3 regions of the Exiguobacterium sp. PHA03 genome follow, and region 2 is predicted to be linked to each of the others. Evidence: riboswitches for the same ligand, from Rfam matches in the RefSeq annotation. Region 2 holds a riboswitch; each other region holds the start of a gene.

Region 1 (10,421 bases), on a different contig from region 2:
CGTGACAGACAGTGCTGCGACCATTGGGATCCCAAGATATAAGATCGAGACGCGGAGCTGGCGTGAAATCGCAAAGACGATTGGAATCAACAGAACGAGTCCGACTTCGAAGAAGAGTGCGATTCCGATGATGAACGAAGCAACGACGACCGCCCATTGGATGTTCTTTTCCCCGAATCGTGCGACAAGCGTCATCGCGATTCGCTGCGCCCCCCCGGCGTCAGCGATTAGCTTTCCAAGCATCGCACCAAGACCAAAGATCAGAGCTAGGTGACCGAGTGTTCCTCCGATACCGGCTTCGATCGTCTTGACGATCTGATCGAGCGGCATACCGAGTAATAGTGCAACGCCAAAGGAAACGATGATGAGTGAAACGAACGTATTTAATTTTAACCCCATGATGAGAACGAGCAATGCGACGATTCCAATTCCTACGATGACTAAAGGCATGATGACTTCCCCCAAAAGATTAAGTTAGTTTTCCTCTTGAATCAAGCTCCGTTGATACATAGCAATTCGTTTGTGGTCTTCGGATAATGTCCGCGCTAGACTAATGAAAATCGGTAAAAGCTGACGATATTCATGCATCGCTTCTTCATTTGGTACATGGCGATGTGTTTCCCCAATCATCTCGGATACGACTTCGAACGAATCGATTTCCCCTGTCGCATACAGTCCGAGAATACAAGCGCCAAGACATGAACTTTCGAAACTTTCCGGAATGACGACTTCCGACTCAAAGATGTCCGCCATCATTTGGCGCCAGACTTCAGACCGGGCAAATCCACCGGTTGCCTGAATCCGCGTCACAGGACCATCCATGCATTCGACGAGTGCGAGGAAGACGGTATACAGATTGTAGATGACGCCTTCTAGTGCTGCCCGAATCATGTGCTCTTTTTTGTGTGAGAGCGTCAAACCGAAGAATGAACCGCTGACGTCCGGATTCCATAGCGGTGCTCGTTCACCGGACAAGTAAGGATGGAACAACAGACCGTCGGACCCCGGGCGGACGCGTTCGGCAATCTTCGTCAGGACAGCATACGGATCGATACCGAGACGTTTTGCTGTCTCGACTTCTGCTGAAGCGAGTTCGTCTCGAATCCAGCGTAAGACCATTCCACCGTTATTGACGGGGCCGCCGATGACCCAGTGGTCCTCGGTCAGTGCGTAACAGAACGTTCGTCCTTTTTCATCCGTCTGTGGACGATCAATGATCGTTCGGATGGCACCGCTCGTTCCGATCGTGATCGCGATTTCCCCTTTGCGAATCGCGTTGACACCTAAATTGGAGAGGACACCGTCACTAGCACCGACTAAGAACGGCGTATCGACGGATAATCCCATTTGTCGTGCGTAATCAGTATTGAGTCCGGTACATGACGTCGTTGTCGGTACGGGTTCCGATAAATAGCTTGCATCGATACCTGCGACATGCAATGCGCCCGTATCCCAACCTAATTCATGAATATTAAAGAGACCAGTTGCTGAAGCGAGAGAGTGGTCGATGACATATGTTCCGAACAGTCTTTGGAACACGAACTCCTTGATCCCGACATACTTTTTCGTTTGAGCGTGGAGCTCCGGACGATCTTCGACGAGCCAACTGATTTTGCTAAGCGGTGACATCGGATGAATCGGTGTCCCGGTCCGGTGATAGATCGAGAGACCATATTGTTCCTTAATCTTGTTCGACCATGCTTCACTCCGACTGTCTGCCCATGTGATGCAGGCAGTCAACGGTTGATGTTGTGCGTCCATCGCAATCAAACTGTGCATGGCACTACTGAACGCGACGAACTTCGGTGGCATGCTCGGATGACGTTTTGTGATCAAGCGGATGGATTCGAGTACGGCATCAAAAATTTCTTCCGGATCCTGTTCCGCCGTCGAACGGTTCGGTGTGTGGAGTGGGTAACCGACGTTCGTTTGTCCGATGACCTCTCCTTTTGTCGTAAATAAGACTGCTTTCGTACTCGTCGTTCCGATATCGACGCCTAACATGTATTCAGTCATGTGAATCGACTCCTTTCGACATCATTTGTTGCGTTTTCCAGAGATCTTCGACTTCCTGAACATCATCAAAGTTCTGATGTAAGGAAGCAACCATCCGTTCACGATCCCCTGTCTCAATCGCTTCGATATACAAGGCATGGTTCGCGAGGATGCGTTCGAAGTCTTCGATGTCTTCCTCGAATCGTACCCGCATCGATAGGAGGATGAAACTTTCCATGACTGGTTTGAGATTTTGCCAAATCATGCTGACATACCCATGATCAATCGAGCGGATGATTGTTTCATGAAACAGTACGTCTTGGAAAGAGAATTCATCAGCATCCTTATATTTGATAGCAACCTTCATCATTTCGAGAATTTTGCTGAGTTCACGGACGAGTTCTGCCCGTTCGACCTTAACAAGTCGCTCGAAGACGAACGTTTCGATGAGTAACCGGACATCATAGATTTCTTGAATGTCGCGCTCGGATAAACCGACGACGACCGCCCCCATTCGTTCGAGACGAATCAACTGTTCGGCTGCAAGCACCTTTAACGCGTCACGGACAGGTGAGCGACTGACTGAAAAATCAGAGGCTATTTTGTTTTCGGATAATATGGTACCGCTTTCAATTTTTCCTGAAATGATCCGCATTCGTAGTTCGTGCGCGACACGATCTCCGGCAGAAGCTTTTGACAACCATTTCAAGGGGTATAACAGTTCTGACATAAAATCACCTGATTTCTAGAGTGAGTATACTTGTATACAAGTTAGTATATACGTTTTTCTCTAAAATGCAAACGCTTCACTTAAATCTTAGAGATTCAACTGGCAATCAGGAAATCGGTTCCAAATATGTTAGGGTGAAGGAGTAATCAATAACCAGAACGGGTAAGGAGGAGATAGTACATATGAACATTTTAGTTGTAGGTGCAGGAGCAGTCGGAGGTTATTTCGGGGGCCGTCTTGCTGAGCAAGGTGAACAGGTGACCTTTCTCGTCCGTCCGAAGCGATATGAACAATTACAAAAAACAGGTCTACAGATCACTAGTCCTCATGGCGATATCACGATCACTCCTCAGTTAGTGACACGAGACATGCGACCGGATCACGTATTTGATGTCGTTTTGCTTTCGACGAAAGCCTATCACTTAGATAATGTCTTAAAGGATCTTACGCCATTCGTTTCGAACGAGACGTATATCATTCCTTTATTGAATGGCATGCAACATATTCGTCGGTTAACAGAAGTCTTCGGAGAAGAGCGTGTACTGGGCGGTCTTTGCTTCATTGAATCGACGCTTGATGCAGAAGGACGCATTTTACAGACGAGTCCGTCACATCGACTGTTGTTTGGCTCACGAACCGGCAAACCAACAGCTCGTTTGCAGGAGATCGCAACACGTTTTGCGAAAGCGAAGGCACCGATGGCGTACTCGATGCATATCATGGATGACATGTGGCAAAAGTATCTTTTCATTTCGACATTTGCGGGTGTGACGACGCTATTTCGTTCAGCGATCGGTTCGATTCGGGAAGAAGCTGTCGGGCGTCAGATGATTGTAGACGTCATGAACGAAGCGAAACAGGCGATGGAAGAACAGGGCGCGGTCTTCAATGACGATACAGAAACGGTGCTATTGAAGCAGATGCATGCGATGGAAGATACGATGAAATCGTCGATGTTGCGCGATATGGAAAAAGGTCAGCCAGTCGAAGTGGAACATTTTTTCAGCGCCTTGTTAAAACCTACTTCGACAGAACGGTTCAGAGCTTTAAAATTAGTCGAATCAAACTTACGCATGTATCTTGGAACGATTAAATAGTTACATTTTTCTATTTTAGAAAAATAATGGAGTAGTACAAATGTTTCGTTTTGATGACGAAAGACCTGTTTCCCCTAGGAATCGTTGACTTCCGAAATAAAATTCATCTATTGTTAATGAGATTGAAAAAAAGTGATAATATATTTTTCCGCATTTTTTTCTTGCAAGGACGAATGAAGCAGACGAGAGGGGAAGTTTATCCATTATGAAACGTATTATTATTCGTGCAGGTATGACACCATTCGAACAGTTCGATGCTCCTTATTTGATGAAACATAATTCCATTGGAGGAAACGTTGGAAATCTCATTTATCAATACAGTATCTTTCGGACGTTAATGACAGAAGGTACGACGATTACACCGGACTATTACTATTACGATGAAGAACGGGCGGATGAGATCAATGCTAACTTCGATCTCTACGTCATTCCGTTAGCGGACGCATTCCGAAAAGAATTCGTACCGACTTTACGGAAGTACACCCGCCTTATCAAGAAATTAAAAATTCCAGTCGTCGTCATCGGTGTAGGCTTACGTGCACCGTTTGAACCAGACTTAGATGGTGGATTCCCGTTCGATGAAGATGTCAAAGCATTCGTCAGTGCCGTTCTCGAGCGCTCAAGCATGCTTGGTCTTCGTGGGGAAATCACGTCGAAATACTTGACGCGTCTTGGTTTTCGCGAAGGCATTGATCATCGTGTCATCGGATGTCCTTCGATGTACGCGTTTGGTCGCGACTTACATATTCGTGAAACGAACATTACGCCCGAGTCGATGATTACGGTCAACTCGTCACGTTTAGCACCACAAAATGTTCTTGATTTCATTACGCGCGGAATGGAAGAGTATCCGAATCATTACTTCATTCCCCAATGGATGAAGGAACTGAAATTGACGTATACAGGAACGCATCCGATCGCAGATTTGTCCGTGACGAACTATCCGGTGAAGATGTCGGATCCTGCTTACATGAACGATCGTGTTCGTTTCTTCTTGAACGCACAAACATGGTTCGATTTCATCGGGCAGGCAGACCTCAGTTTTGGTGCGCGCTTGCATGGAAATATCACAGCAACGCTTGCGGGTACGCCGAGTATCCTCATTCCAAAGGATGCACGAATGCGCGAACTAACGGATTATCATCAGTTGACGCATATTTGGGCGAACGACATCAAAGCGGATACACAATTATCCGACGTCGTAGCCAATGCTGATTTCCAAAGTCCGGCACGTGTTCAAGCAGGTAACTTCGACAACTTCGTTGATTTCTTGAACGTGAATGATCTTGAACACATTTATCAAGAGACGAACTATCCTGAGAATGTACCGTTTGACCGTCAAATGGCGCAAGCGGAACTACTTCCACCGGTTCAACCGATTTCTGGCGTGAGTCTCGAAGAAGCAGTAGCTCGTTTCGAACGCTTCTTCCCAGAACAAGAGAAAAAAATCGCAGATACACAAATAAAGGCAAAAAAGAAATTAGCCGAAAAAGATAAAAAAATCGCAGATGCGCAAAAACAGGCAAAAGCTCAATTAGCTGAAAAAGATAAGAAAATCAAAGCATTGCAGAAACAAACAACGACGACTCAAAAAGATCAGGAAATTGCGGCGCTCAAAGCGCAACTGGCTGCCCAAACGAAGAAAATGAAGCACCAGCAAGGGACATTGAACCGAAAAGCGGTTCGTGCAGCCTTAAAGACAGCGGATCTATTCGCAAAAAAATAAAGTGTTCTAACATTCCGGGTCATTATAATGCGGAATGTTTTTTGGTAGGAGTATTCTGAATTGTGTTGACAATTCGGAAAAGACTTGATAGGGTTAGGAACAATTACATACTTATCCAGAGAGGTGGAGGGACTGGCCCTATGAAACCTCAGCAACAGGTCGAAAGATACTGTGCTAATTCCTGCGGGTGCTGCACCCGATCGATAAGATTTCCGAATTGTCGACCGACGCATCCGTGAGGATGCGTTTTTTGTTTGAAATAGGTGGAACGAGGAGGAAATGGATTCATGAAAACGAGCGGAGCTTTTCGACGCAAGATGGAATCACGTCATCTGATCATGCTGTCGTTAGGAGGCGTCATTGGAACAGGATTATTTTTAAGTACAGGTTATACGTTGGAACAAGCGGGACGTGTCGGAACGATTTTGTCGTATTTGATCGGAGCCGTCGTCGTCTACTTAGTCATGTTAAGTCTCGGTGAACTCGCTGTGCACATGCCGGAAACCGGATCATTCCATAAGTACGCAACGAAGTATATCGGACCCGGTACCGGTTATACGGTGGCCTGGCTCTACTGGCTGACGTGGACGGTCGCCCTTGGTTCAGAATTCACGGCAGCAGGCATTTTGATGCAACGTTGGTTCCCGTCGATTCCAGTCTGGGTGTTCAGTGCATTATTCGCTGCGATGATCCTTGGTATCAACGTCTTGAAGGTCCGTGTGTTCGCTGAAGTTGAATTTTGGTTCTCCGCCATTAAGGTCGTAACGATCATTGCGTTCATTTTACTTGGTGCGGGAGCCATCGTTGGCTTCATCCCATTACAAGATAGTAGCCCAGCACCATTCTTTTCTTCCTTAACGGAAGGAGGATTGTTTCCAAATGGAGCATTTGCGATCTTCATGACGATGCTTGCTGTGAACTTTGCTTACTCAGGAACGGAATTGATCGGCGTCGCAGCGGGTGAAGCGGTCGATCCGAAGCGGACGATTCCGCTTGCGATCCGAACAACGATTTTGCGACTCGTCCTCTTTTTCGTCGGTACGATCATCGTATTAGCCGTCTTATTGCCAACGGAAGGGAAGGGCGTGCTCGAAAGTCCGTTCGTTGCGGTGTTCGAACGAATCGGAATTCCGTATGCGGCAGACGTGATGAACTTCGTCATTCTGACAGCGATCTTGTCGGCAGCGAACTCTGGGCTTTACGCTGCCTCCCGGATGCTTTGGTCGCTTGCGAACGAACGCATGATTCCGCGCTTCTTTGCCCAGGTGACGCCAAGTGGGGTTCCACTTCGAGCTGTATTGTTCAGCATGCTTGGCGGAGGACTTGCTTTGCTGTCTAGCATCTATGCAGCAGGAAGTGTCTATATTGCGCTCGTCTCGATTTCCGGCCTTGCTGTCGTCGTCGTCTGGATGAGTATCAGCGTTGCGCAGTATCGCTTCCGGAAACAATTCCTCCGCGAAGGGCATACGGTCGACGAATTGGTCTATCGTACACCACTCTTTCCATTGGTACCGATCGCCGCTTTTGTCGTCTGTTTGATTTCCCTGATTGGTATCGGATTTGATCCGACGCAACGAGTCGCCTTGTATTGCGGTATCCCATTCATCGTGATCTGTTATGTCGTTCATGCGTTCACGAATTCTTCTCAGAAACGGAGTGTTGAAGATGTCCCGAATCAAAAATCCAGTTGATCAACGATTACAGGAAGTTCCTTTCCTAATTTTAGATGGTGCGCTTGCGACTGAACTCGAACAAAAGGGATTCGACCTGAACGATCCACTCTGGTCAGCACGCCTCTTAATCGAAGCACCGGAACAGATTGAGCGTGTCCATCACGATTACTTTGAAGTGGGCGCCGATGTTGCGATCACCTCAAGCTATCAAGCAAGTATCGAAGGATTCAAGCAACGTCACATCACGACCGAGGAAGCACAAGCGTTAATTCGACAAACGGTTACCTTAGCGCAAGATGCACGGACGCGTAGCGGAAAGAGTGCCGCATTGATTGCGGGATCAGTTGGTCCTTATGGTGCCTACTTAGCAGATGGTTCTGAGTATCGCGGTCATTATGGTGTGTCAGCAGATGTGCTAGAAGCCTTCCACAGACCGCGCATCGAAGCATTGATTGAAGCAGGGGCTGATCTGCTGGCATTCGAGACGATTCCGTCGCTTGAGGAAGCTGTCGTGTTGTTCGGGATTCTCGAAGCGTTCCCGGAAGTATCTGCTTGGCTGACGTTCTCGCTTCAAGATGCGACGCACATCAGTGAGGGAACACCGCTTGCGATATGCATCGAGACAATCGGACAGCATCCGCAACTTGCAGCAATCGGTGCAAATTGTTTTCCGGCATCCTACGCGACCGACTTCATCCGTCACGTTAAGACGTTGACGAGTGTTCCAATCATTGTCTATCCGAACTCCGGTGAAGTCTATGATCCGGTCGCAAAGACGTGGTCGGGTACGAATCAGTGCACGTCGTTCCAAGCCATCGCAAAGACATGGTATGAAGCTGGAGCACGATTGATTGGCGGTTGTTGTAGAACTTCACCGGAACATATCGCGCAAATTCGTTCGGTTTGCCAGGTTTCTCATACGTGATGAATGATGACGAAAAAACGGACACGAAATCAATCGATTTCGCGTCCGTTTTTTTAATGGTGTGATTCCATTACCGTTCGCGCAAGGCGCGATTGAATTGTTGCAATAGGCGTCCGAAATCTTCTGCATCATCCGCTGGCCAGTCTGTCAGTAGACGTTCGATGCTCGCGAGACGTGCGGTTCGGTAGATGGTGAGTTCTTGTTGTCCTTTATCTGTAATATGATAGAAGAAGGCTCGCCCATCTGTCGGATCTTTTACTTTTTCAACGAGTTGCTTCTGATCGAGTGCCGCTGCTTGACGACTGACGGTCGAGACATCGAGCTGAAGTTCACGGGCAAGTGTTTTAACACCGACGTTGCCGGAATCCGCTAATTGTCGCAGTAAGAGATAAGAAGCACGGTCCAAATTACGATTGTCTGCCGTCGCCGTCGTTAAGCGCCGGATCAGGATCGCTAACTCGAGTTCAATGGTTTCGAGTGATTGTTGAGACATCGGGTATCTCCCCTTTCAAAAAAAGTCTCTCTGTTCCTCATGATTACCCAATGTGGATAAGCTGTCAATGCGAAAAGCAGGAGGCTTGACAGAGTTGTAGTTGTATTATACAATCATTTTTGTTCTTTTAATTGTATCATACAACTTTCGTAGATGAGAAACGAACGACAAAGGAGAATTCAGATGAAAGCTTATGAATCGATGAAACAAGAGGTCATTACGGTAAACGATACAGATCTGATTCGTACGGTCATCGAACGATTCATTCAATCTGGTATTAGCGGCGTACCCGTCATCAATGCCGAGCAAGAGGTCGTCGGTTATATCAGTGACGGAGATATCATGCGCGCGATCGGAAAACACAAGGACATCATCGTCGATACATTCTTATATGTAGATGTCATCAAAGGAGACGAAGAAGATTATGAAGATCGAATTCGTCATATCTTGAATCGACCTGTCATGGAACTTGCACGCCGGAAGGTTGTAACAGCAGACGCTGATACAGAAATGGAAGAGATTGCAGCAACGCTCGGTTCAAAACGGATCAAAAAGCTTCCAATCCTTAAGGCAGGACGTCTTGTTGGGATCATTAGTCGAGGCGACGTCATCCGCCATTCGTTTAAACAGTTCATATAATACATTCAATAGAAAGAAGGGACACTATGGCACTTGCTGAAAAAACGACGACGCTTGAGCCGGAAACGGTATTAGCGGAAAGCAAACATGGATTATTCCATCAACCGGTTGCTGTTTGGGCAGTCTTTTTCGCCAGTATTACAGCATTCATGGGAATGGGACTCGTCAATCCCGTGTTACCGACGATTGCCGAGAATTTAGAAGCGTCCAAAAGTGAAGTAACGCTCTTATTTACAAGTTATAACGCCGTCATGGCATTCGCGATGTTAATTACAGGCGCGATCTCATCACGGATTGGTCAAAAAGGAACATTAATGCTCGGGATCGCCGTCATCGCAACTGTTGCTGGTTTTGCTTCACAAGCAGACAGCATTTGGACGCTCGTCGCGTTACGCGGTGGATGGGGACTTGGGAACGCTTTGTTCGTCGCAACCGCACTGGCTGCGATCGTTTCGCTGTCGTCAGGCGGAACAGCAAAAGCCATCATTTTGTATGAAGCAGCCGTTGGTCTTGGGATTTCGATTGGACCGCTATTAGGCGGAACACTCGGTTCGATCACATGGCGCGCCCCATTCATGGGTGTTGCGACAATCATGGTCATCGCGTTTCTCGTCTTGCTCTTCTTGATGCCAAAACCAGCAGCATCTGCTGCACCAAAACAAAAGTTATCATTAAAAGCACCGTTCCAAGCGATGAAGCATCGTTCGCTCTTGACACTCGGAATCGTTGCGGCGCTTTATAACGTTGGTTTCTTTACGATCATGGCCTATGCACCATTCGTCATGAAACTACCAGCGAAAGGACTCGGATTCGTCTTCCTCGGTTGGGGGATGTTGCTTGCGATCACATCAGTCTTAACGGCTCCGAAACTGAAACAATGGTTCGGAACGATCAAAGCGATGATCATGATGTTGATCACATTCGCGATCTTGCTTCTTTTAATGGGAATCTTCACGGAAACTCCAGCCGTCGTCATCGTCTGTGTCATCTTGGCGGGAGCTGTGCTTGGGAATAACAACACGCTCATCACGACAGCTGTCATGGATGCAGCACCTGTCGAACGTTCGACAGCATCTGCGGCATACAGTTTCCTACGTTTTCTCGGGGCAGCCATCGCGCCATTCATGGCCGGTAAATTGGCTG
Region 2 (10,421 bases):
AAACAGCAACGTCGTTTTCTTAAGTCCTGTTGAAGGACCTTCAGCTGTTTCAAGTGGTGCGGATAAGTGCAAATGCGGTGTGACGAAGTCAAGGAGACGGACGAAAAATCCACCCGCAAGGAATCCAATTGCAGCAGGAATCCACGCGATGCCACCGTCCTGCTCCGTGAATTCGATCGCTGGGGCGAGCAAAGACCAGAATGAAGCGGCGATCATGACACCGGCTGCAAAACCAAGCATCATGTTCATGACGCGTTTTTCAATCGTTGTAAAGACGAAAACGAGTGCCGCACCAAGTGCGGTTAATCCCCAAGTCATCATACCGGCAAGTAATGCTTGCACGACGACGGGGAGGGAAGTGAACCAATCCAACATGACTATTCCTTCTTTCCGGGCACGATTTGAAGCGGCTATCTGTATGAAAGCTTACCCGTTTTCGATCCGAACGATTCGTGTGAAGGAGATTTCTACTGCAACACGACCACGCAGAAAGAGAACAGAACGTTCAGGCTCTAGCCGTTCAACAAAACCGACGACCGTCACGTAGCTACTTTCCTTATAATACGTGATTTCGAGTTCGTTTCCTTCTATTAAAGCCTCTTGAAGTAGAAAGTGCCACGATTCTTGCAGTTGTTCATCGATTTCAGGCAAGTCGAGCTGATGCATTTGGACATAATACTCCCGGAGCAATTGCAAGTGCTCCGGCATGAGAAAAGGGATCCACTTTAAATTCCCTCGATCACGATACGCTGTCATGAAGATCACCTCCTGGATGACCGCCAACGAAACGAAGCCGCCGTTTGGCGACGCTCGTATCGAGAAACGAGACAGCGAGACGAATCGTTCCTTTCCCGTAGCGGAGGTTAACGATGTCCATTGCTTTTAATAACCGCCGCCGCTTCCAGAGTCGCGTATTATCCTCGAACAAGGATAACTGTAAGGTGCCTTGATCGGCAGTTAGATGTCCCACTGCGACAGATAAAAAACGAACGGGTTCCCCGTCAAGCCAATTCGGTTCGAATAATTGTAAGACATGACGCAGAATGATTCGCTCATCGGATGTCGGATAAGGCAACCGGACTTGACGCGAGAAGCCACTTCGGACGACGTTTCGAGAATAGCGGACACCGATATGAACAGTCCAACCAACTTGATTCGAAAAGCGGCAACGTGCCGCAACATCCTGCACGAGTTCGTTGAGCACATTCCGGATACGTTCGAATTGATAATAGTCCTGCATCAAGGTCACACCGTGTCCAATCGTCCGTTGAGGGGCTTTCTCGAACAAATGGCGAGGGGCAAGCAGTGTCGGTGACGCGTCAAGACCCCAAGCGTGGTGCCATAGTTCGGCGCCGATGACACCGAAGCGTTCATGTAACTCTTCGACTGGGCGCATGGCAAGGTCACCGATCGTTTCAATCCCCATCATCTGCAGATGTTGTTCCATGCGGTGTCCGACTCCCCACATCTTCCGAATCGGAAAATCATGGAGACGTCGTGCGACATCAGCGTATCCACATTGTGCGATGCCTTCTTTTTTCCCGATTAAGTCAAGCGTCAGTTTCGCGATGACGTTATTTGGACCAATCCCGATGCGGACATGAATGCCGGTCTGCTTCAGAATCGCTTCTTGAATCTTTTTGGCAGCTTGCAGATCGGAACCAAACAGGCGATCGGTTCCAGTCATATCAATGAAACTTTCGTCAATCGAATAAACACGAATCGCTTCAGGTGGGGCAAATTGATGCAGGACATCTAAAACACGAATCGACGTTTTCATATAAGCGAGCATGCGCGGTTCGACGAGTTGAATCGTACGACGAATGGCGTAGGGTAATTGCTCGATTTCGTACAGTCGACCGGCTGTCTTGATTCCAAGCGCTTTTAAGGCGGGAGTAGCGGCGAGAATGACGGATCCGCTTCGTTTTAAATCGGAGACGACCGCAAGACGTGTCGTTAAGGGAGGGAGATTGCGATACTGGCATTCACAGCTGGCGTAGAAGGAAACACTGTCGACACAAAAAATACGTTTATTCTGTGGTAAAACGACGGAAGGAAACATTTGAATCACTCCTTTACATAAAAGAACGTATGTTCTTATTTTGATTTTCTTTGACTATAGCATGGTCTCAAAGTGTCTCAAAATAAAAAACTGTTGAAAAAAGAGGGAATTCGAACGATTGACCCTTATGCAAGAGGAGTTTGATACACTAAAGGAGAGAAAAAGGGGGAATTTCTATGAAAGAGATCGTTATCCGTTTACCAGAATTACCGAAAACGCTTCAAGCAGAGACGTTCGATCAAGTCGAAATCGACGATCCATATCTGAAAGGAGCACGTTATGAAAAGGAGTCGATGCCTGTCGAACTGACGGAACGTATCGATGCCTATCAAGTATGTTTTCAAAATGTCTCGTTCGCGAACCTCACCTTTGACCGCGGTTCGTTCGAAGATATTCGTTTCGAGCAATGTGACTTAACAGGATGTCACTTCCAAGAAACCCGTTTTCACCGCGTGTCTTTCGTCGGATGCCGGATGACGGGTGTTCAGTTTGAAGATTGTACGCTTGATCATCTGACGATCGAAGAAGGACTCGCAGACTATGCCCAGTTCATTCGTAGTACTGTCCGTCATCAGCATTGGAGTGAAACGACGATGAAAGAAGCACAGTTCTTCGAAGTGAAACCGACCCATTGGAAACTCGAAGCGGTCCGGCTTACTGATAGCCAATGGATTGAAACACCATTAAAAGGTCTTGATCTCCGGCAGACGGAACTCTCTGGTATCACAATCGATCCGCGATTTTTACCGGGCGCAGTCATTACGGAAGAACAAGCAGTCGCCTTCGCTCGATTATTAGGATTGGTCATTCCATGAAAAAAGTCTCTTTTCGATGAATTTCGAAAAGAGACTTTTGATTTGTTCTTAAAATGACATCGTTTCGCCATCTTCCGGAATGAGGAAATGGGCAGAGAGGTGGAAAGCAGCTAAAAAGTCAGCAATCATGTCGCGCCGCAGGAGACAGTGATTGACGGACTCGAGGTGCGAGACGATGATCGTTGCTTCCGCTGCTGCTTCGTGTACGGCAAGGAGATCACGCTGCGACATCGTGATCGGTTCTCCCGTCAGGAACTGGGCAGCCCCACTGTTGACGACGATGATATCTGGTGTATGTTGTTCAATCGCATGCGCGACCTCGTCACACCAGATCGTATCACCTGCGATATAAAGCGTCGGTTCGTCCGGATGCGTGAGGACGAGTCCGGAGACATGTCCCATTCGTTCACCGATTTCACCGACACCATGCTGTCCACCTGTTCGATGGACCTGGATATCACCGATCGTCACACCGGAATCGAAGGAAGAGACGTTCGTGAAGCCGGCTTCTCGGATTTGCCGTGCGTCTTCTTCTTGCTGCGCATAGAATGGCAAATGCTTGGGTAGAAATTGTTTTGCAGCATCATCGAAATGATCCGCGTGCAGATGCGTGACGAAGACAGCGTCAGGATCGAGCAGTGTCTTAACATCGACCGGTAAGTCGACGAGTGGATTGGCGACGGCATTCGGCGTTTGACCGAAAGGAGGTAAACTGCCTTTTTCGCCGAGAAACGGATCGATCAGTAAAACTTGATTGGCATACGTGACGACAAGCGTCGCATTACGAATTTGTTGAATATCCATTAGGTTCATCCTCTCTCAATGACTCGGATTGATTATTCCCCGTCTGGCATTCAATGAATCCTATCGTAAGCGTTTCTCCATCGCCATGACGTCGACGTATTCGCCGTTCAAGCGACCTTGTTCCTTAAATGTCCCAACAATCCGGAATCCGGAACGGATGTAGAGCTTTTGTCCGATTTTATTGAACGGGAAGGTAAAGAGAATCAGCTTATGCATCTGATGATCGCGCGCATGTTGTTCGGCAGTTTCTAACAACTGTGTCCCGATCCCTTGTCCGCGATGTGTTCGAGTAATGTAGACGGAAATCTCACCAACTGTCGCATAGACAGGACGCGGGTTATACGGATCAAGAGAAATGAAGCCGAGGACACCTGTCTCATCTTCTGCGACATATCCAGCGTAGCGATGCGTACGCTCTGCATACCACTGGGTCATGAACGATAAATCTTTTCGATCCGTCTCAAGCGTTGCGATTCGGTCTTCGATGCCTTCATTATAAATGGATAGAACGGCGGGTAAATCATGTTCCGTTACAGGACGAATATGCATGTTGCTCACTCCCCAATCGCTTTTCCCTCATTATATCTGTTACGTGTCGATGTAGTGATATGTTTGTGAGATAAGAAAAAGCGCCGATTTTCCTTATATAGAAGAAATCAACGCTTTTGTCGTTCTTAAGAGACCGTGGATGTCTCGTTCTCGTAAATTGGAACCCAGCCATCCGTCGTGACGAAAATTCGAACAGCGACGACTTTCCGATCCTCTTGGAGCGTAAAGTAGTGGCGTGTATTGACAGGAACAGAAATCAAATCACCGGGATTGAGTTCGATGTTATAGTAGCCGACTTCTTCGTCTTTGATCGCGAAGACGCCGTGACCGCTTACGATGAAACGGACTTCATCATCCGTGTGATGATGTTCTTTCTGGAAGTTGACGAGCAACTCGTCAAGGTTCGGTGTCGTATCCGAAAGTGAAATGATATCAGCTGTCTGATATCCACGACGTTCTGATACGTCTTTGATTTCTGGAGCGAACGTATCGAGAATCGTTTGTTTGTCGGCATCCGTCAGTGTGAAGTTCTCGACGAGAGGTGCTGGTAGTTTTGAGACGTCCCATTGTTCGTAAAGAACGCCGCGCGATGCGAGGAAGTCAGCGACTTCCGTTTGATCCGTATACCGTGTGTTTGTTTCTTGGAATAAGACTGTTGCCATGAGATGATTCCTCCTTTTAATAGATAGATTGACGGCATGATTGCAACGTCAACGTATAGTTGAATAAAAACTCGAAGGCTTCGAGGTGTTTCTTTGCTTCAAAGGCGGTCGGTGCCCAGACCGTGATTCCGTGATTGCGAATCAGGACGGCACCGCTGTCCGCTGTGACATATGGCGCAAAAGCAGCAGCGAGTGTCGGGATGTCCGCGTGATTCGGAATGATCGGTACCGTGACCGTCGCATCTTCTTCCCAGTGACCGAGTGCCTTGATGATTTCTTGACCGGAGAAGGTGATACTTCCCTGATCGCCATATAACTCCGAAATCACATTGTTCGCAATCGTATGGACATGCAGGGAACATCCGGCGTTCGTTCGGTTGAACACTTCGACATGGAGCAATGTCTCAGCAGAAGGGCGCCCGGATTGCTCGCCGATCAATTGACCGGTCGCATCGACATGAACGAAGTCGTCAGGAGTCGTCTGCCGCTTATCTTTCCCACTTGCCGTCACAAGAAATTCAATCGGAATACCGGACGTCCGAATGGCGAGGTTACCACTCGTACCAGGGAACCAATCGCGCGCTGCAAGTTCTTGTTTGATGGCGCGTAGTTCTTCATACCGTCGCATGAATGTCATATCGTCACCTCCGATCGTGCTAAATCATGAACGATATCGTGGAACGTCTCAAAAGGTGTATAGGCGATATCATTTTCTTCACACAACGTGATCAGATAATCACGGGCATAGACACGATCCGCTTGTTTTGCGAGTTCGAAGTCCGTCACTGAGTCACCGATGACGATGATGACGTCATCGTCTTTGCATAATGTACGGGCAACGGATGTTTTACAACAGCCGCATCCATTCGTGCAATGGGCATCGCAGGCGTGTGGCCAATCGATGTGGACGAATGGACCACTGAAATCGGCAATGTTACAGTAAATCTGCTCTTGCTCGAGGAACGGTGCTAAGATCGGTTCGACGAAAAAGTCCATTCCACCGCTAACAATCGAAAAATGGATTCCTTGACGACGACTGTACTGAAGCAACTCCGAAAATCCTTCGCGAATGACGGCGCGCTCCATCAAGAAATCAAGATAGTCCGCTTTACCGTCGGACGGCAGAAGCGCGAACATCTGCCCGACACCACTTTGGATCGATAACGTCCGGTCGAGCACGCCACGTTTCAACGGTTCGAAGTCATTCACTGGCACAAATACCTCCATGAGTGCAATGATGTTATCCTGCATCGTTACGGTACCGTCGAAGTCACAAAGAATTCGTAAGGTCATGACTTGATCCCCCAAGCGTCGAGCGCGACTCGTAATTCTTCATGTCGTGACGCAGCATTCGATAGGGATTCATTTGCGAGTGCCGCATCAAGTGCTTGACGAAAAGCGATAACACCAGCCGCAGCACCTTGCGGATGACCATGTACGCCACCACCAGCGTTGATGACGGAATCGATCCCGAAGTCGCGTACGAGTTGAGCAACGAGTCCTGGGTGAATACCGGCTGAAGGGACAGGGAAAATCGCTTTCGTCTGACCGAGGCGAGTCGCTTCGACCGCGATGCCGCGGGCGACGTCCTTCGGAAGAGCGACATTGCCGTAAGGTGACGGGAATAGTGTTAAGTCTGCACCAGCAACGCGCGGTAATGTGCCAAGTAAGACAGGCGCTGCAACACCGTGGTTCGGGCTAGCAATCAATGCACCGCTGTAAGCCGGATGATTGAAAATGGGAACGTTGATCTCCGGATCACTTGCCAATTCACGTAAGACGTCGAGTCCGTATGTGAAGGTATTCAACAAGAAAGCAGTTGCTCCAGCGTCAATCAATCGTTTGGCTTGATCCTTGAGCGTAAAGACGGGACCACTAAGTGTGATCGCATACAACGCACGTTTACCGGTCCGGTGGAAATGAGCATCGATAACCTCACGTCCGATCCGTGCCCGATCAATCGTCGGTGTCAACGGATTGTCATATAGGATCTCATCGTCCTTGACGAGATCGATCCCACCAGCAAGTTGTCCTTCGAGTTGATCACGAAGGAACGATAAATCGCGTCCGATGACCCCTTTGAAGATGCTCATTAACAGTGGACGATCTTCGACACCAATCAAGGAACGAACCCCTTCAATCCCGAACTTCGCACCTGGAAAATCCGACGTGAATGTATCGGGTAGTAGCAGTTCTGTTAATTTGATTTCACCGTCGAGTGAGAGTTTCCCGAAGACGGTCGTCAAGATCGCAGAAAAGTCGCGCGATACATTGTGTTCCGGGTAACGAATCGTGATATAGCCTTTACCGTCGCGCTCTTCCGTATGTACGACTTCTCCTTTGAATGAGGCGAGTTGTTGTTGCTCAAGATGATTCAGCTCCGTCCAGGAACCAACCGTCAGACCAAGCGCGAGTTGTTCGGCGCGTTGCTCCAGTCGATCACGGGCGGTCAATTGATAAGTAGCTGTGATGTAAGACATGTCTTTCCTCCTTCAATAAAAAAATGGTCTCTCGTCAGCGACAAGAGACCATGAATGATTCGAACGTGGACTCTTATCTGTCAGCTTAGTAGCTGCAAGAATTAGCACCGTGCCAAAAGGTCGGTTGCTGCGACATCGTAGGGCTTGTCCCTCCGTCTGCTCTTGATAAGAATTGGATGAAATTGTGAAATCTAATTGCAATTTTTACATGAGAGTCACGACTTGTCAAACTATTTTTAGAAAATTTATTTTTTTGAAAATACTCTTTCTATATATGGAGCGAAAACGATATCCGTTTTTGCTTAATTTCGATTTGACAGCAGAGAAGAGGATTGCGTAAGATTCAAATCAATATCACACACGACAACTACATACGACTCTTATCGCGAGTTGGCAGAGGGAATTGGCCCGATGACGCCGCAGCAACCGACCACTTGGCACGGTGCTACATCCAACAGACGTTTCGTCTGAGAGATAAGAGGACGCAGTGACTTTCCTGCGCCTCTTTTCGATGACGAAAAGAGGCGCTTTTTCGTGTATCACACAGGGGGAACTGAGATGACATACAAAGCATTTACAGAACAGGACGCGATCGAACGGGTCCGCTCACTAGGACTGATCGGCGACGGAACCGTCGAAGCAGAAGAGATTGGCGACGGCAATCTGAACCTTGTCTTTCGAATTCGAGAAGGTGAACATCGATTGATTCTAAAACAAGCACTCCCGTACGCGAAAGTCGTCGGTGAGAGCTGGCCACTATCACTCGAGCGGGCGTGGATCGAGCAATCCGCACTCCGTGAATTCGCCCGGCATGCCGTGCCGTTCGTACCGCGTGTCTTTCATGCTAGTCACGACGAGGCGTATACGGTCATGGAAGATCTTTCACATCTGACAATCGTTCGAAGCGGTTTACTCGCAGGTGAACAGTATCCGTTGCTTGCGGAACATATTGGTTCTTATCTCGCTCGGACTTTATTCCATACATCGGACTTTGCGCTTGGTCCGGTTGAAAAAAAACGTGTCGCCCGAACGTACTACAATCCGGACTTGTGCGACATCACGGAAAAATTAATCTTCACGGATCCGTTCCATGACGCGGAGACGAACGAGATTGAAGCCGGGCTTGAAGAAGAGGTGGCACGTCTGTGGGCGGACGATGAGTTGAAACGCGAAGTCGCAAAACTCGAAGCGCTTTTCATCACAAAAGGAGATGCGTTGCTACACGGCGATCTACATACAGGAAGCATCTTTGCTTCGGCAACGGAAACGAAAGTCATCGATCCAGAATTCGCCTTTTATGGTCCATTCGGATTCGATGTCGGACAGTTCATCGCCCACTTATTCTTTGCAGCATACCCGGATTATTCAGCACTTCGTGATGCCCGGATTCGCGACATCGATACGTTCTGGCTGACGTTCGCTTCGACGTTCCGCGCCTTATGGGAACGCGAAGCCGTCGAACCATTCCGGACATCGGGACTCGTCGACGATGTACTGAGCACGATCTTGCAGGATGCACTCGGCTTTGCCGGTTGCGAACTGATTCGTCGGACGATCGGACTCGCACCAGTCGCTGATTTAGAAACGATTAGTTCTATTACGGAACGACTAGAACGAAAACAACATGCTTTACGTTTAGGATCGGCGTTAATCAAACGTCGGACCGAATGCCGGACATTTGATGATTTACGAAACTTCGACGTAACGGAGGAACTTAGCCGATGAGTACATTCGTTCAAAGTATTCGTTATGAAGATCGTGTCTTGACAATTCTCGATCAGACACGTCTACCGCAGGAAGAACACTATGAAGTCATTACCGATCTTGCACAAGCGGTCGAAGCGATTAAACAACTGCGCGTCCGAGGGGCGCCTGCGATCAGTTTATTTGGCGGATTCGTACTCGTTCAAGAGGCGTACCGGTTTGAAGCAGAACTGTCGATCTATAAGCAGACTTTGCTTGAGACATCAGCGACGTTACTCGCGACACGACCGACGGCTGTTAACTTACGAAATGTCCTTGATCAATTGAATCCAATCATTCAAGACGGGACGTCGGTAGAAGAGATCCGCGAACGGCTCGAGCAGCGGACGATTGCCTTATACGATCAGGATGCGCAGACGTCACGTCAAATCGGGATTCATGCACTTGAATTGTTCCAGTCAGGTAACCGGATCCTAACGATCTGTAATGCTGGATCGATTGCGACCGCTGCTTATGGAACAGCACTTGCGCCGTTCTATATCGCAAAAGAACGCGGCATTGAATTATCTGTTTTTGCGAGTGAGACGCGACCATTACTGCAGGGAGCACGACTGACGACATGGGAGCTACAACGTGCCGGCATCGATGTCACGCTAATTACAGATAACATGGTCGCCCATACGCTGAAAGAAAAACAGATCGATGCAATCATCGTCGGGGCGGACCGGATTACACGAAACGGAGATACGGCGAATAAGATCGGAACGTTCCAACTAGCATTACTTGCTCAAGCTTTCGGTATCCCGTTTTACGTCGCAGCACCGCTCTCGACGTTTGATTTCTCACTTATTTCCGGAGACGCGATCGAAATTGAAGAACGTGATCCGCAGGAAGTGACGACTGTCCAAGGTGTTGCGACAGCACCAGAAGGAGTTGCTGTCTTCAACCCAGCTTTTGATGTCACACCACACACCTTAATCACGGGCATCATCACCGAACTTGGTGTCATCACGCAACCGAATGAAGAAACGATTGAACAATTAACAGGGCTTCAACCCCTCGGATAAGGAGATATGTCATGAAAAAACTAGCTTACGCCGTCCTAGCACCGGCCTTATTACTAGCGGCTTGTGCGAATGGAGAAGCCACGACGACGAAGGTCGTCAAGGATGTACCAAAAGGGGTTCAATCGGACGTCAAGATCGCCGTCATCCGCAACCTGGCATCGGACGACCATACGAAACAATTCCTTGATGGCGCACGAAGTGAAGGCGAAGCGCTCGGCTTTAAAGTCAGCACGTTCATTTCGGAAGGTAACGATGTCAAGTTCAAGGAACTGGTCGCG
Region 3 (10,421 bases), on a different contig from region 2:
ATCGACGGTGACAAGTTCACAGCCTTCCTCGTCGAAGGATCGTATCCAGGTGTCTCGACAGGTGTCGAGGAGCAGAAGATGGGGATCAAAGGGTCATCGACACGGACATTGATCTTACAAGATGCAGAAGTACCAGTCGATAACGTCCTTGGTGAAATTGGACGCGGCCACGTCATCGCCTTCAACATCTTGAACGTCGGTCGTTATAAATTAGCTGTTGGTGCTGTCGGTTCATCGAAACGGGCGATTGATCTCGCAGTCCAGTACTCAAATGAACGTAAGCAGTTCAAAACACCAATCAGCTCGTTCCCATTGATTCAAGAAAAACTCGCGACGATGGCAGCACAGACGTATGCGATGGAAAGCTCAGTCTACCGGACAGGTGGTTTGTTCCAAGATAGTCTTGATCAGCTGTCGGAAGAAGAGAGCAAAGACGGTAAGAAAATCGCCGATGCCATCGCGGAGTATGCGATTGAATGCTCGATGAACAAAGTCTTTGCTTCGGAAACATTTGATTATGTCATCGATGAAGCGGTTCAGATTCACGGTGGTTACGGCTTCATGGCAGAATACGAAGTCGAGAACATGTACCGCGATTCACGGATCAACCGGATCTTTGAAGGAACGAACGAGATCAACCGTCTCCTCGTACCAGGAACATTGCTGAAGAAAGCGATGAAAGGCGAGTTACCATTGCTTGTGGAAGCACAGCGTCTGCAACAAGAAGTGATGAGCTTCATGCCGACTGACATCGGAACAGCGCCACTCGATCGCGAACGTCACTTACTCGCGATGATGAAGAAAATCTTCTTATTGACTGCCGGAACAGCGGTCCAGAAATACCAGGACAAACTCCAAGGCGAGCAAGAGATCTTAGCGAACACAGCCGACATCATGAGTGCAATCTATGCGCTTGAGTCAGCGATCGTCCGGACGGACAAAGCGATTGCCGATAAAGGCATCGAGAAGAGCGAACTGAAAGTCCGTTATACGGAAGTCTTCGCGCAACAAGCATTCGAAGCTGTCGAGCGTGACGCGAAAGAGACTCTCTACGCGGCAGCAAGCGGCGACGAACTCCGGATGTTGCTCTCGGCACTCAAAAAATTCAGCCGTTATCAGCCGATCAACGTCATCGGTACGAAACGCGTCATCGCAAAACGCCTCATCGAATCAAACAAATATACGGTCTAAGTCAGGTTTACCGCTTCGCCTTTGCAGGGAAAATCTCTGTAAAGGCGAAGTTTTTGGTTGAGGAGGGAAAACGAGATGCGCCAAGAATTGGTTGAACTGCAATTTGCGATTGCCTACTATCAATCCCTTGAACGTTTGTCGCCAGAAGAATGGAATCTGCCGCTTGCCCTGAACAAGTGGACTGTCCTTGAGTGCGTCAGCCACCTCTATTTATGGGACCGGTTTTATTATGATCATGCCATCTCGAAGTTACCGGACGAACCGCTGACACTCGTCGAGACGGATTTCGATCAGTTCAATCGATTGGCGGTCGAGTATGCGCATCATATCGATCCGCTTGCCTTACTGAAGAAAGCGATCAGTGTCCGGCGTGATATCGTCGATCACCTCAATCGTCTGTCTGATGAGCAATTTGCGGCGACCTATGAGAATTTCCGACCGCAAGAATTCGTCGAGTCGTTCGTTGCCCATGACGCGCATCACCAAGATCAGATTGACGGGGCGCTCGCACGCTTGAAGCAGAAGTGATCCATCTGCTACTCTTGAAGGTGAGGTGAGGAACATGACAAAAACAGTCACGATGTACGGCTATCCGAAATGTAGTACGTGCGTCAAAGCAAAAAAAGCACTCGAACAGCACGGTGTCGAAGTGGATTACAAACATATCGTTGAGGAGACACCATCTGCTGCGACGATTCAGGAACTTCATCAAAAGAGTGGAGAGCCACTGAAGAAATTCTTCAATACGAGCGGTCAATCGTATCGTTCGCAAGGCATCAAGGACAAACTTCCAGAGCTATCAGAAGACGAGCAATACAAGTTACTCGCAAGTGACGGCATGTTGTTGAAGCGTCCGATCGTCACAGACGGGAAAGACGTCACGATCGGCTTCAAGGAAGAAATGTATCAAGGAAAATGGTATTAAGTTCAGAGTCGATTTTGGTATACTGAACACGTTAGTCCAAATTAGTCCACAGGGGGAATCGGAAATGAGTCAAGTAAAAGACAACTTACGCTATTCGGAAGAACATGAATGGGTCGAAGTATCAGGAAACAAAGCGCGCATCGGAATCACGGATTTCGCGCAACACGAACTCGGGGATATCGTCTTCGTCGAATTGCCTGAAGTCGGGGATACGATCTCAGCAAACGAGCCATTCGGTTCAGTCGAGTCGGTCAAGACAGTCTCGGAATTATATGCACCGATTTCTGGTAAAGTCGTTGCCATCAACGAAAACCTTTCGGATTCCCCAGAACTCGTTAACGAGTCACCATTCGAAGGTGCTTGGATGGTCGACATCGAAATCGAAGATGCTTCACAAGTCGAAGCATTGATGGACGCTGCAGCGTACAAATCGATGATCAACGAGTAATACTTAACGAAAAGAGAGTGAACGAGGCGCTTGCGTTTCGTCCGCTCTCTTTTTTTTGTATACTGACGACAGATACCACGAAGAAAGGAGCGACCGTCATGCAAGAGGTCACGACCGTCCCAGAAAACGGGCTATTGTATGTCTATGCACCGATGTGCGGGACATGCGCCATTGCGGAACGCATGCTCGATATCGTCGAAGCGACGGAATCAGGTCAATCGATTCAAAAGGCGAACGGGAATTTCATTCCAGATTTCTTAGAAGAAGCCCGTGTCATGAGTGTTCCTGCGTTGTTGCGAATTGAAGGAAATCAAGTCGTAGAGCGACTTTATGCCTTCCAGTCCGTCCAAAACGTCTTTGCTTTCTGTCAAGAACGGTAAGAAAAGTCCAACTGGATTTTTCTTTTTGTTAAATTGTCGGAATATTTACAATAATCCGTTGACAACGCCGAAATATGAATGGTATATTCATAACAACTTCTAGAAATGCATTATAGGAAGTCTAGCAGAGGTGATCGTTCAATACGCTTCAAGTCTTGAACCCTTTCTCCCATCCTAAGCCCGTGTATTGTTTCCCCTTAAGTCGTCCCCCAAAGACGAAGCGGTGCAATAGATAGGTGGTGGATCGAAAGGACTGATCAAGAAGTGAACGTAAGCTGGCGATCATGTCGAACAGGCGCCGTCCTCCACGCGGAAGAGCGAACAATTCCGAATGGAGCTGGGTTTTCCTTCGTAGCATTTCTAACCACATTATTCGTGTTGTCGGTTCGCCGGCAACGCCTTTTTTTTGTTTTCTGGAAGTTTTTCGAGCCGGTCGCTTGCCAGGATGGAATCTCCTTGCTACAATGCGAATAAGGAAAATTACTTTAATTCATATCCGATTACTCGGAATTAACTGGTGAGATGGAGGACGACAAGGCATGACAGTACGTTTTATGGATGTTTTCACAGAATGGGCATCAACGTATGACGAGACAGTAACCGGACATGATCCGGAGTATAAAGAGGTTTTTCGTCGATACGATGAGATTTTGGATACAGTAGCGGATAAAGCGCAGTCGCCGGTCATTGAATTCGGAGCAGGCACAGGGAACCTGACACAACGTCTTCTGGCACGTCACGACGCCGTACTCGCCGTCGAACCAAGTCCGGAGATGCGGGCAATCCTGACGGAAAAGATTCCGTCACTTGATGTACAAGACGGTCACTTCCTCTCGTTCGAGGCGAAGGAAGCACGCAGTTTTGTTTCGACGTATGCGTTTCATCATCTAACAGATGAGGAAAAGGGAGAAGCAATCGAACTGATGGCATCACATTTACCGGCAGACGGAAAAATCGTCTACGCGGATACGATGTTCGTCTCAGAAGAGGCACGCCTGCAAACGATCCGTGAAGCACGTGCTCAAGGGTTTGATGCGTTAGCGGAAGATCTCGAACGCGAGTTCTACCCGTTGATTCCAGTCATGGAAGAATTGTTTACATCACGGGGATTCACTGTTAAATTTATACAATACAATCACTTCGTCTGGCTCGTAGAAGCCGAGAAAATGGGGGAATAAATCATGGCACTTCAAAAAATGAACGTCGAAAGCTTTAACCTGGATCATACGAAAGTCAAAGCACCTTATATCCGCGTCGCGGGTTATAAAGAAGGTAAAGTCGACCAAGTCGTCAAATACGATATCCGTTTCACGCAACCAAACGTTGAGCAAATGCCGATGCGTGCGATGCACACACTCGAGCACTTACTTGCTGAAAACATCCGTAACTACTCGGATGATGTCATCGATGTCTCGCCGATGGGATGCCAAACAGGTTTCTACATGGCGATGATGAACTTCGACTCGGTCGAAAAAATGAGCGAACTCGTTGAGAAGACGTTGAAAGACGTCCTCACAGCAGAAGAGATTCCAGCGCAAAACGAAGTCCAATGTGGATTTGCGAGCGCACATGACCTCAAAGGAGCGAAGCACTATGCCGAGAAAATGCTTGCCGGTCGTGATGAATGGGACATCGTCTTCGGATGATCGCGAACAACGTCCGCGACCTCGTCGGAAACACACCACTCTACGAGATCACTTCATTCGATTTGCCTGCTGGTACGCGCATTTTGGCGAAGCTCGAATGGATGAACCCTGGGGGCAGCGTCAAAGACCGCCTTGGCATTCAACTCGTTGATGCAGCAATCGAAAACGGACATGTGACACCAGGCGGTACGATCATCGAGCCGACAGCCGGGAATACCGGCATCGGCTTGGCGCTCGCCGCTAAAAAATATGATCTTCAAGTCATCTGTGTCGTTCCGGAAAAATTCAGTCAGGAAAAACAGACGTTGATGCGGGCACTCGGCGCAACCGTCGTCAACACGCCGACTGAACTCGATATGCAAGGGGCCATCGACCGGGCAAAAGAACTCGGTCAGGAAATTCCGAATAGTTACGTTCCGTTACAATTCGAAAACGAAGAGAACCCAGTCACGTATCAGCGGACACTCGGTCCTGAGCTGATGGCGGACTTGCCGCATATCGACTGGTTCGTTGCCGGTTGTGGTTCAGGTGGTACGTTCGCCGGAACAGCGGACTTCTTAAAACAACGTCTCGGTACAAAAGCAGCAATCGTTGAACCGGAAGGCTCCGTCTTGAACGGTGGTCCAGCCGGTCCGCATAAGACAGAAGGTATCGGTACAGCGAAATGGCCAAGCCTCGTGCCACGTGAACTCGTTGATGAGATTCATACGATTTCTGACCGTGATGCATTTGACGCGGTTCATACACTCGCTGCTCGCGAAGGATTACTCGTCGGTAGCTCAGCAGGGGCAGCGCTCGTTGCTGCGCTTGATATCGCGAAGCGTCACCCCGGCAGTACGATCGTCACCGTCTTCGCAGACAGTGCCGAACGCTATTTAAGCCAACAAATCTTTGAAAAGGTGGACGAAACTCATGCGTAAGAAGACAGCATTGATTCATGGAGGAACAGGTGTCGACCGGGCAACAGGAGCCGTCACACCTCCGATCTATCAAACAAGCACATACAAGCAAGATAAAATCGGTCAACTCAAAGACGGATACGAATATTCACGGACAGCGAATCCAACACGGACGAGCATCGAACGATTGATTGCGGATCTTGAAGGTGGCGCACGTGGTTTTGCCTTCGGTTCTGGGATGGCAGCGATTCATGCCGTCTTCCACTTGCTTGAGTCTGGCGACCACATCGTCATGACAGATGATGTCTACGGTGGTACGTTCCGCTTGATGCAACGCGTCTTACCGAAGTTCAACATTCAAGTGACATTCGTCGATACGACGGACCTTGCAGCAACGGAAGCAGCGATCCAAGACAACACGAAGATCGTCTACGTCGAAACACCGACGAACCCGTTGTTGAAAGTAACGGACATCGCAGCGATCGCAACGATCGCCAAACGTCACGATCTTAAACTCGTCGTCGACAACACGTTCGCGACACCATATCATCAACAACCACTCGCGCTCGGTGCAGACATCGTCTTGCACAGTGCGACGAAATACATCGGCGGACACTCGGACGTCGTCGCTGGACTTGTCGTCGTCAAAGATGATGCGCTCGGCGAAGAGATGCACTTCATCCAAAACTCGACAGGCGGCGTGCTTGGACCGCAAGACAGCTTCTTGCTCGTCCGTGGTCTTCGTACACTCGGTATCCGGATGGATGCGATCGAAGAGACAGCACATGATCTCGTTGCGTTCTTGCAAGCGCAAGACATCGTCTCGAACATCTTCTACCCAGGACTTGCATCGCATCCTGGTCACGACATCCAAGCGAAACAAGCGACTGGATTTGGTGGGATGATCAGCTTTGATGTCGGTTCAGCAGCGAACGCAGAAAAACTCGTCGAGGCGACACATTTCTTCACACTTGCTGAGAGTCTTGGTGCCGTCGAGAGCCTGATTTCCGTTCCGGCACGGATGACGCACGCGTCGATCCCAGCAGAACGTCGGGCAGAACTCGGCATCACGGACGGTCTCGTTCGGATTTCAGTTGGACTTGAGGATGCGGAAGATTTGAAAGAAGACTTAACACGTGCTTTCACGTTCCTCGAAAAAGTTTCTGAAAAAACTGTTTGACAACAAAAATAACCCCTGCTAATATTCAGAATATATTCTACAAACTTAATACCGAAACTCTTATCGAGAGTGGTGGAGGGACTGGCCCGATGAAACCCGGCAACCGCGGATCTAATCCGAAGTGGTGCTAATTCCAGCAGACAAAAGTCTGGGAGATGAGAGCAAATGGTTTTGTGTACTGAAAAGTGCGCGCGTTTGCTCTAAAACGCGCGCACTTTTTTTATTTTAGGAGGGACAGTTGTGATTCGTTTACAAGACGTAGGAAAGATTTATCGCTCAAAGCGCGGAGCGGTCGAAGCCGTCGCGAATGTCGATCTGACAATCGAGCGCGGTGAAATTTTTGGAATAATCGGTTATTCCGGAGCAGGGAAATCGACCTTGATCCGATTGTTGAATATGCTCGAAGCACCAACGAGTGGTTCGATTCAAATCGATGGTGTCGAAATGACATCACTGAAACCAAAAGAATTACGAGGCGTCCGCAAGAATGTCTCGATGGTCTTCCAGCACTTCAACTTACTCTGGTCACGGACTGTTGAAGAAAACATCATGTTCCCACTCGAACTCGGTGGCTTCCCGAAGGCTCGCCGTAAGGAACGAGTTGCGGAACTGATTCAACTCGTTGGTTTGGATGGACGTGAAAAAGCCTATCCGTCGCAATTATCGGGTGGTCAAAAGCAACGTGTCGGTATCGCTCGGGCACTCGCATCGAACCCGGACGTTCTCTTATGTGACGAGGCAACGAGTGCACTCGATCCGAAGACGACGGACTCGATTCTTGAGTTACTCGTCGACATCAATGAAAAATTGAAACTGACGATTGTCTTGATCACACACGAGATGCACGTCATTCAAAAAATCTGTCACCGGGTCGCCGTCATGGAGGCCGGTAAAATCGTCGAACAAGGACCGGTCGCAGAAGTCTTCCGTCATCCGAAGCAAGCGATGACGAAGGAATTCGTCAAACAATTGACGTCGCCATCGGAAAACGAGTTGACGTTCGCGAAACTCCGCGAACGCTACCCAACCGGAAAAATCGTTCAGTTGACGTTCGTCGGATCGACGGCGGAAAGTCCGATCCTCGCGGAAGTCATGAAGGATTCACCCGTCCTGTTCAATATCATCGGCGGAAACGTCGGTCAATCACAGGAAGGGGCGCTCGGTACACTGTTCATTCAGTTAATCGGGGAAACAGAAGCAACACAAGCGGTCATCACGAAGCTTCAAGCCAGTGATGTTGAAGTGGAGGTGGATCACCGATGATTTCATTCTTTGACAACCTAGACTGGGACATGGTGTGGGAAGCGACAGGCAGTACGATCTATATGACGGCAGTCGCTGGTCTTTCGACATTCGTTCTCGGTTTGATCATTGGTTTATTATTGTTTGCGACAAATGAAGAATTGTTGTTCAAAAATCGGGCGTTTTATTCGATCTTGAGCTTGATCGTTAACGTCTTCCGTTCGATTCCGTTCATCATCTTACTGATCTTATTGATTCCATTTACGAAAGCAGTCGTCGGTTCGTTCCTCGGACCAACAGCAGCATTACCGGCACTGATTTTAGGAGCCGCACCGTTCTACGGTCGGATGGTTGAACTCGCACTTCGCGAAGTCGATAAAGGTGTCATCGAGGCAGCTGAATCGATGGGCGCGACGAAGTTCCAAATCATCTACAAAGTCTTAATCCCAGAAGCATTGCCTGCTATCGTTTCTGGTATCACGGTTACACTCGTTGCACTTGTCGGTTACACGGCAATGGCCGGAGTAGTCGGCGGAGGTGGACTCGGGGACATGGCCTTCATCGAAGGATTCCAGCGTTCTCAAAACGATGTCATCGTCATTGCGACCCTCTTAATCTTAGCAATCGTCTTCGTCATCCAAATCATTGGGGACTTACTGATCCGAGCAATCGATAAACGTTAATTCAAATTTTATTCATATTGGAGGAATCATTCATGAAAGTTTGGAAAAAATTCGTAGGTACTGCCGCTGTATCCGTTTTAGCAATCAGTCTTGCTGCTTGTGGCGAAAAATCATCAGGAAGCGACGACAAGACACTCGTCATCGGTGCTTCGAACGTACCGCACGCTCAGATCCTCGAACACGTCAAAAAGGAATATGAAGCAAAAGGCTACAAGCTTGAAATCAAGAAGTTCCAAGATTACGTGCTTCCGAACAAAGCGCTCGCTGAAAAAGAACTCGACGCGAACTACTTCCAGCACGTACCGTATCTCGAGCAACAAGAGAAAGAAAACAAATCGTATAAGTTTGCGAACGCAGGTGGCGTCCACGTTGAGCCACTCGGTATCTATTCGAAGAAATACAAGTCACTTGATAAGTTACCAAACGGTGCAACGATCTTAACGAGCTCAAACGTCGCGGAACGCGGTCGTGTCTTGACGTTCCTTCAAAACGAAGGATTAATCAAACTCAAAGACGGTAAAACGACAGACGCGCAACTCGGTGACATCGCGGAGAACCCGAAGAAACTCAAGTTCAAGACGAACATCGAAGCATCGCTTCTTCCGCAAGCTTACAAGAACAATGAAGGCGACGCCGTCCTCATCAACACGAACTATGCGATCGATAACGGTTTGAACCCGTTGAAAGACGCGATCGCGTCAGAAGATGAGTCTTCACCATACGTCAACATCATCGTCACACGTGACGGCGATGAGAAAGACAAACGTGTCACAGCACTTCTTGACGTGCTGCACGAGAAGAAAAACCAAGATTGGATTCTCGACAAGTACAAAGGTGCGGTCGTTCCAGTCAGCAAATAAGTTCACCGAAGCCGGCATCCTTCCTATATAATGGAAGGATGCTTTTCATTTGTCTGAAACAGGGGTTAGGGGGAATCATATGCAACGCATACGTCAACTGCATCCGTTGACAATCGGGGTCTTGTTCGGGACGTTTTTCTCACGTCTCGGAACGTTCATTACGATGCCATTTTTCGCTATCTACATGACGACCGTTCTGAAGTTTGATCCGGTCGATGTCGGCTGGGTTCTCAGTATTTCGGCGATCGCCAGTCTCGTTATGAGTTTCATCGGCGGTACATTGTCGGACCGGTATGGTCGCCGGGCGATGATGCTCGCCGGAACGATCGGGTTCGCGATCGTCTTCATCGCACTCGCGCAAGTCGAGACGTTCTGGGCATTCTTCATCCTCAGTGCCTTGAACGGAGTCTGTCGTTCGATTTTTGAGCCATCCGCTCGTGCCTTGATCAGTGATACGACGGACGAAGCGAACCGATTGTTCGTCTTCAATATCCGTTACGCGATGATCAACATCGCAGCTGCGATCGGACCAGGAATTGCCTTACTGCTGAGTGCGGGGAATACGTCCGCAACGTTTTACATCACGGCGTTCGTCTATATGGCATACGGGGTGATGATTGGATTCTTATTTAAACGTCATCCAATCACTGAGACACATGGTGGCAAGAAGGTCTCGTTCGGAGCGACGGTTCGTCTGTTGCGGACGGATATCGCCTTTACGCTGGCACTCGCCGGCATCATCTTCGGGGTCTTCGGCTACAGCCAGTTCAATTCGACCTTGCCGCAATTCTTGACGGAGACGTCACTCCTTGAAGGCGGGAAGACACTCTATGCGATCTTAATCACGATCAATGCGATCACCGTCTTGATCGTGCAGTATCCGATCATGAAGTTTGGCGTCAAGACGTCACCGCTCGTTTCGATCACGACCGGGATTGCGACTGTTGCGATCGGACTGTTCGTCATG

Evidence for each region. A riboswitch is a leader RNA that binds a small molecule or an ion and turns the genes downstream of it on or off. The one in region 2 is predicted to bind S-adenosylmethionine.
Region 1: it holds a riboswitch for S-adenosylmethionine, as region 2 does, so the genes downstream of both, Q7C19_RS12885 (amino acid permease) here and mtnK (S-methyl-5-thioribose kinase) in region 2, are expected to answer to the same signal.
Region 3: it holds a riboswitch for S-adenosylmethionine, as region 2 does, so the genes downstream of both, Q7C19_RS08940 (methionine ABC transporter ATP-binding protein) here and mtnK (S-methyl-5-thioribose kinase) in region 2, are expected to answer to the same signal.

Annotation. Positions count from the first base shown of each region.
Region 1 covers NZ_JAUTYQ010000003.1:65,612-76,032, forward strand. Annotated here, with positions in the region: gene Q7C19_RS12860 (GntP family permease) at 1-450, opposite strand, end outside; gene gntK (gluconokinase) at 475-2,016, opposite strand; gene Q7C19_RS12870 (GntR family transcriptional regulator) at 2,009-2,725, opposite strand; gene Q7C19_RS12875 (ketopantoate reductase family protein) at 2,908-3,822, shown strand; gene Q7C19_RS12880 (polysaccharide pyruvyl transferase family protein) at 4,028-5,548, shown strand; SAM riboswitch class I at 5,657-5,758, shown strand; gene Q7C19_RS12885 (amino acid permease) at 5,836-7,239, shown strand; gene mmuM (homocysteine S-methyltransferase) at 7,214-8,146, shown strand; gene Q7C19_RS12895 (MarR family winged helix-turn-helix transcriptional regulator) at 8,217-8,639, opposite strand; gene Q7C19_RS12900 (CBS domain-containing protein) at 8,823-9,278, shown strand; gene Q7C19_RS12905 (MFS transporter) at 9,305-10,421, shown strand, end outside.
Region 2 covers NZ_JAUTYQ010000002.1:258,116-268,536, forward strand. Annotated here, with positions in the region: gene Q7C19_RS12450 (ZIP family metal transporter) at 1-375, opposite strand, end outside; gene Q7C19_RS12455 (YolD-like family protein) at 427-756, opposite strand; gene Q7C19_RS12460 (Y-family DNA polymerase) at 740-2,062, opposite strand; gene Q7C19_RS12465 (pentapeptide repeat-containing protein) at 2,239-2,877, shown strand; gene Q7C19_RS12470 (MBL fold metallo-hydrolase) at 2,926-3,681, opposite strand; gene Q7C19_RS12475 (arsinothricin resistance N-acetyltransferase ArsN1 family A) at 3,742-4,230, opposite strand; gene Q7C19_RS12480 (1,2-dihydroxy-3-keto-5-methylthiopentene dioxygenase) at 4,356-4,892, opposite strand; gene Q7C19_RS12485 (methylthioribulose 1-phosphate dehydratase) at 4,909-5,529, opposite strand; gene Q7C19_RS12490 (2-hydroxy-3-keto-5-methylthiopentenyl-1-phosphate phosphatase) at 5,526-6,185, opposite strand; gene Q7C19_RS12495 (2,3-diketo-5-methylthiopentyl-1-phosphate enolase) at 6,182-7,372, opposite strand; SAM riboswitch class I at 7,443-7,544, opposite strand; SAM riboswitch class I at 7,750-7,853, shown strand; gene mtnK (S-methyl-5-thioribose kinase) at 7,931-9,097, shown strand; gene mtnA (S-methyl-5-thioribose-1-phosphate isomerase) at 9,094-10,143, shown strand; gene Q7C19_RS12510 (sugar ABC transporter substrate-binding protein) at 10,155-10,421, shown strand, end outside.
Region 3 covers NZ_JAUTYQ010000001.1:1,697,678-1,708,098, reverse strand. Annotated here, with positions in the region: gene Q7C19_RS08985 (acyl-CoA dehydrogenase family protein) at 1-1,191, shown strand, start outside; gene Q7C19_RS08980 (DinB family protein) at 1,267-1,719, shown strand; gene Q7C19_RS08975 (arsenate reductase family protein) at 1,754-2,116, shown strand; gene gcvH (glycine cleavage system protein GcvH) at 2,181-2,564, shown strand; gene Q7C19_RS08965 (thioredoxin family protein) at 2,663-2,944, shown strand; gene Q7C19_RS08960 (class I SAM-dependent methyltransferase) at 3,484-4,122, shown strand; gene Q7C19_RS08955 (S-ribosylhomocysteine lyase) at 4,126-4,590, shown strand; gene Q7C19_RS08950 (PLP-dependent cysteine synthase family protein) at 4,587-5,510, shown strand; gene Q7C19_RS08945 (bifunctional cystathionine gamma-lyase/homocysteine desulfhydrase) at 5,503-6,669, shown strand; SAM riboswitch class I at 6,727-6,831, shown strand; gene Q7C19_RS08940 (methionine ABC transporter ATP-binding protein) at 6,910-7,932, shown strand; gene Q7C19_RS08935 (methionine ABC transporter permease) at 7,929-8,594, shown strand; gene Q7C19_RS08930 (MetQ/NlpA family ABC transporter substrate-binding protein) at 8,627-9,454, shown strand; gene Q7C19_RS08925 (MDR family MFS transporter) at 9,534-10,421, shown strand, end outside.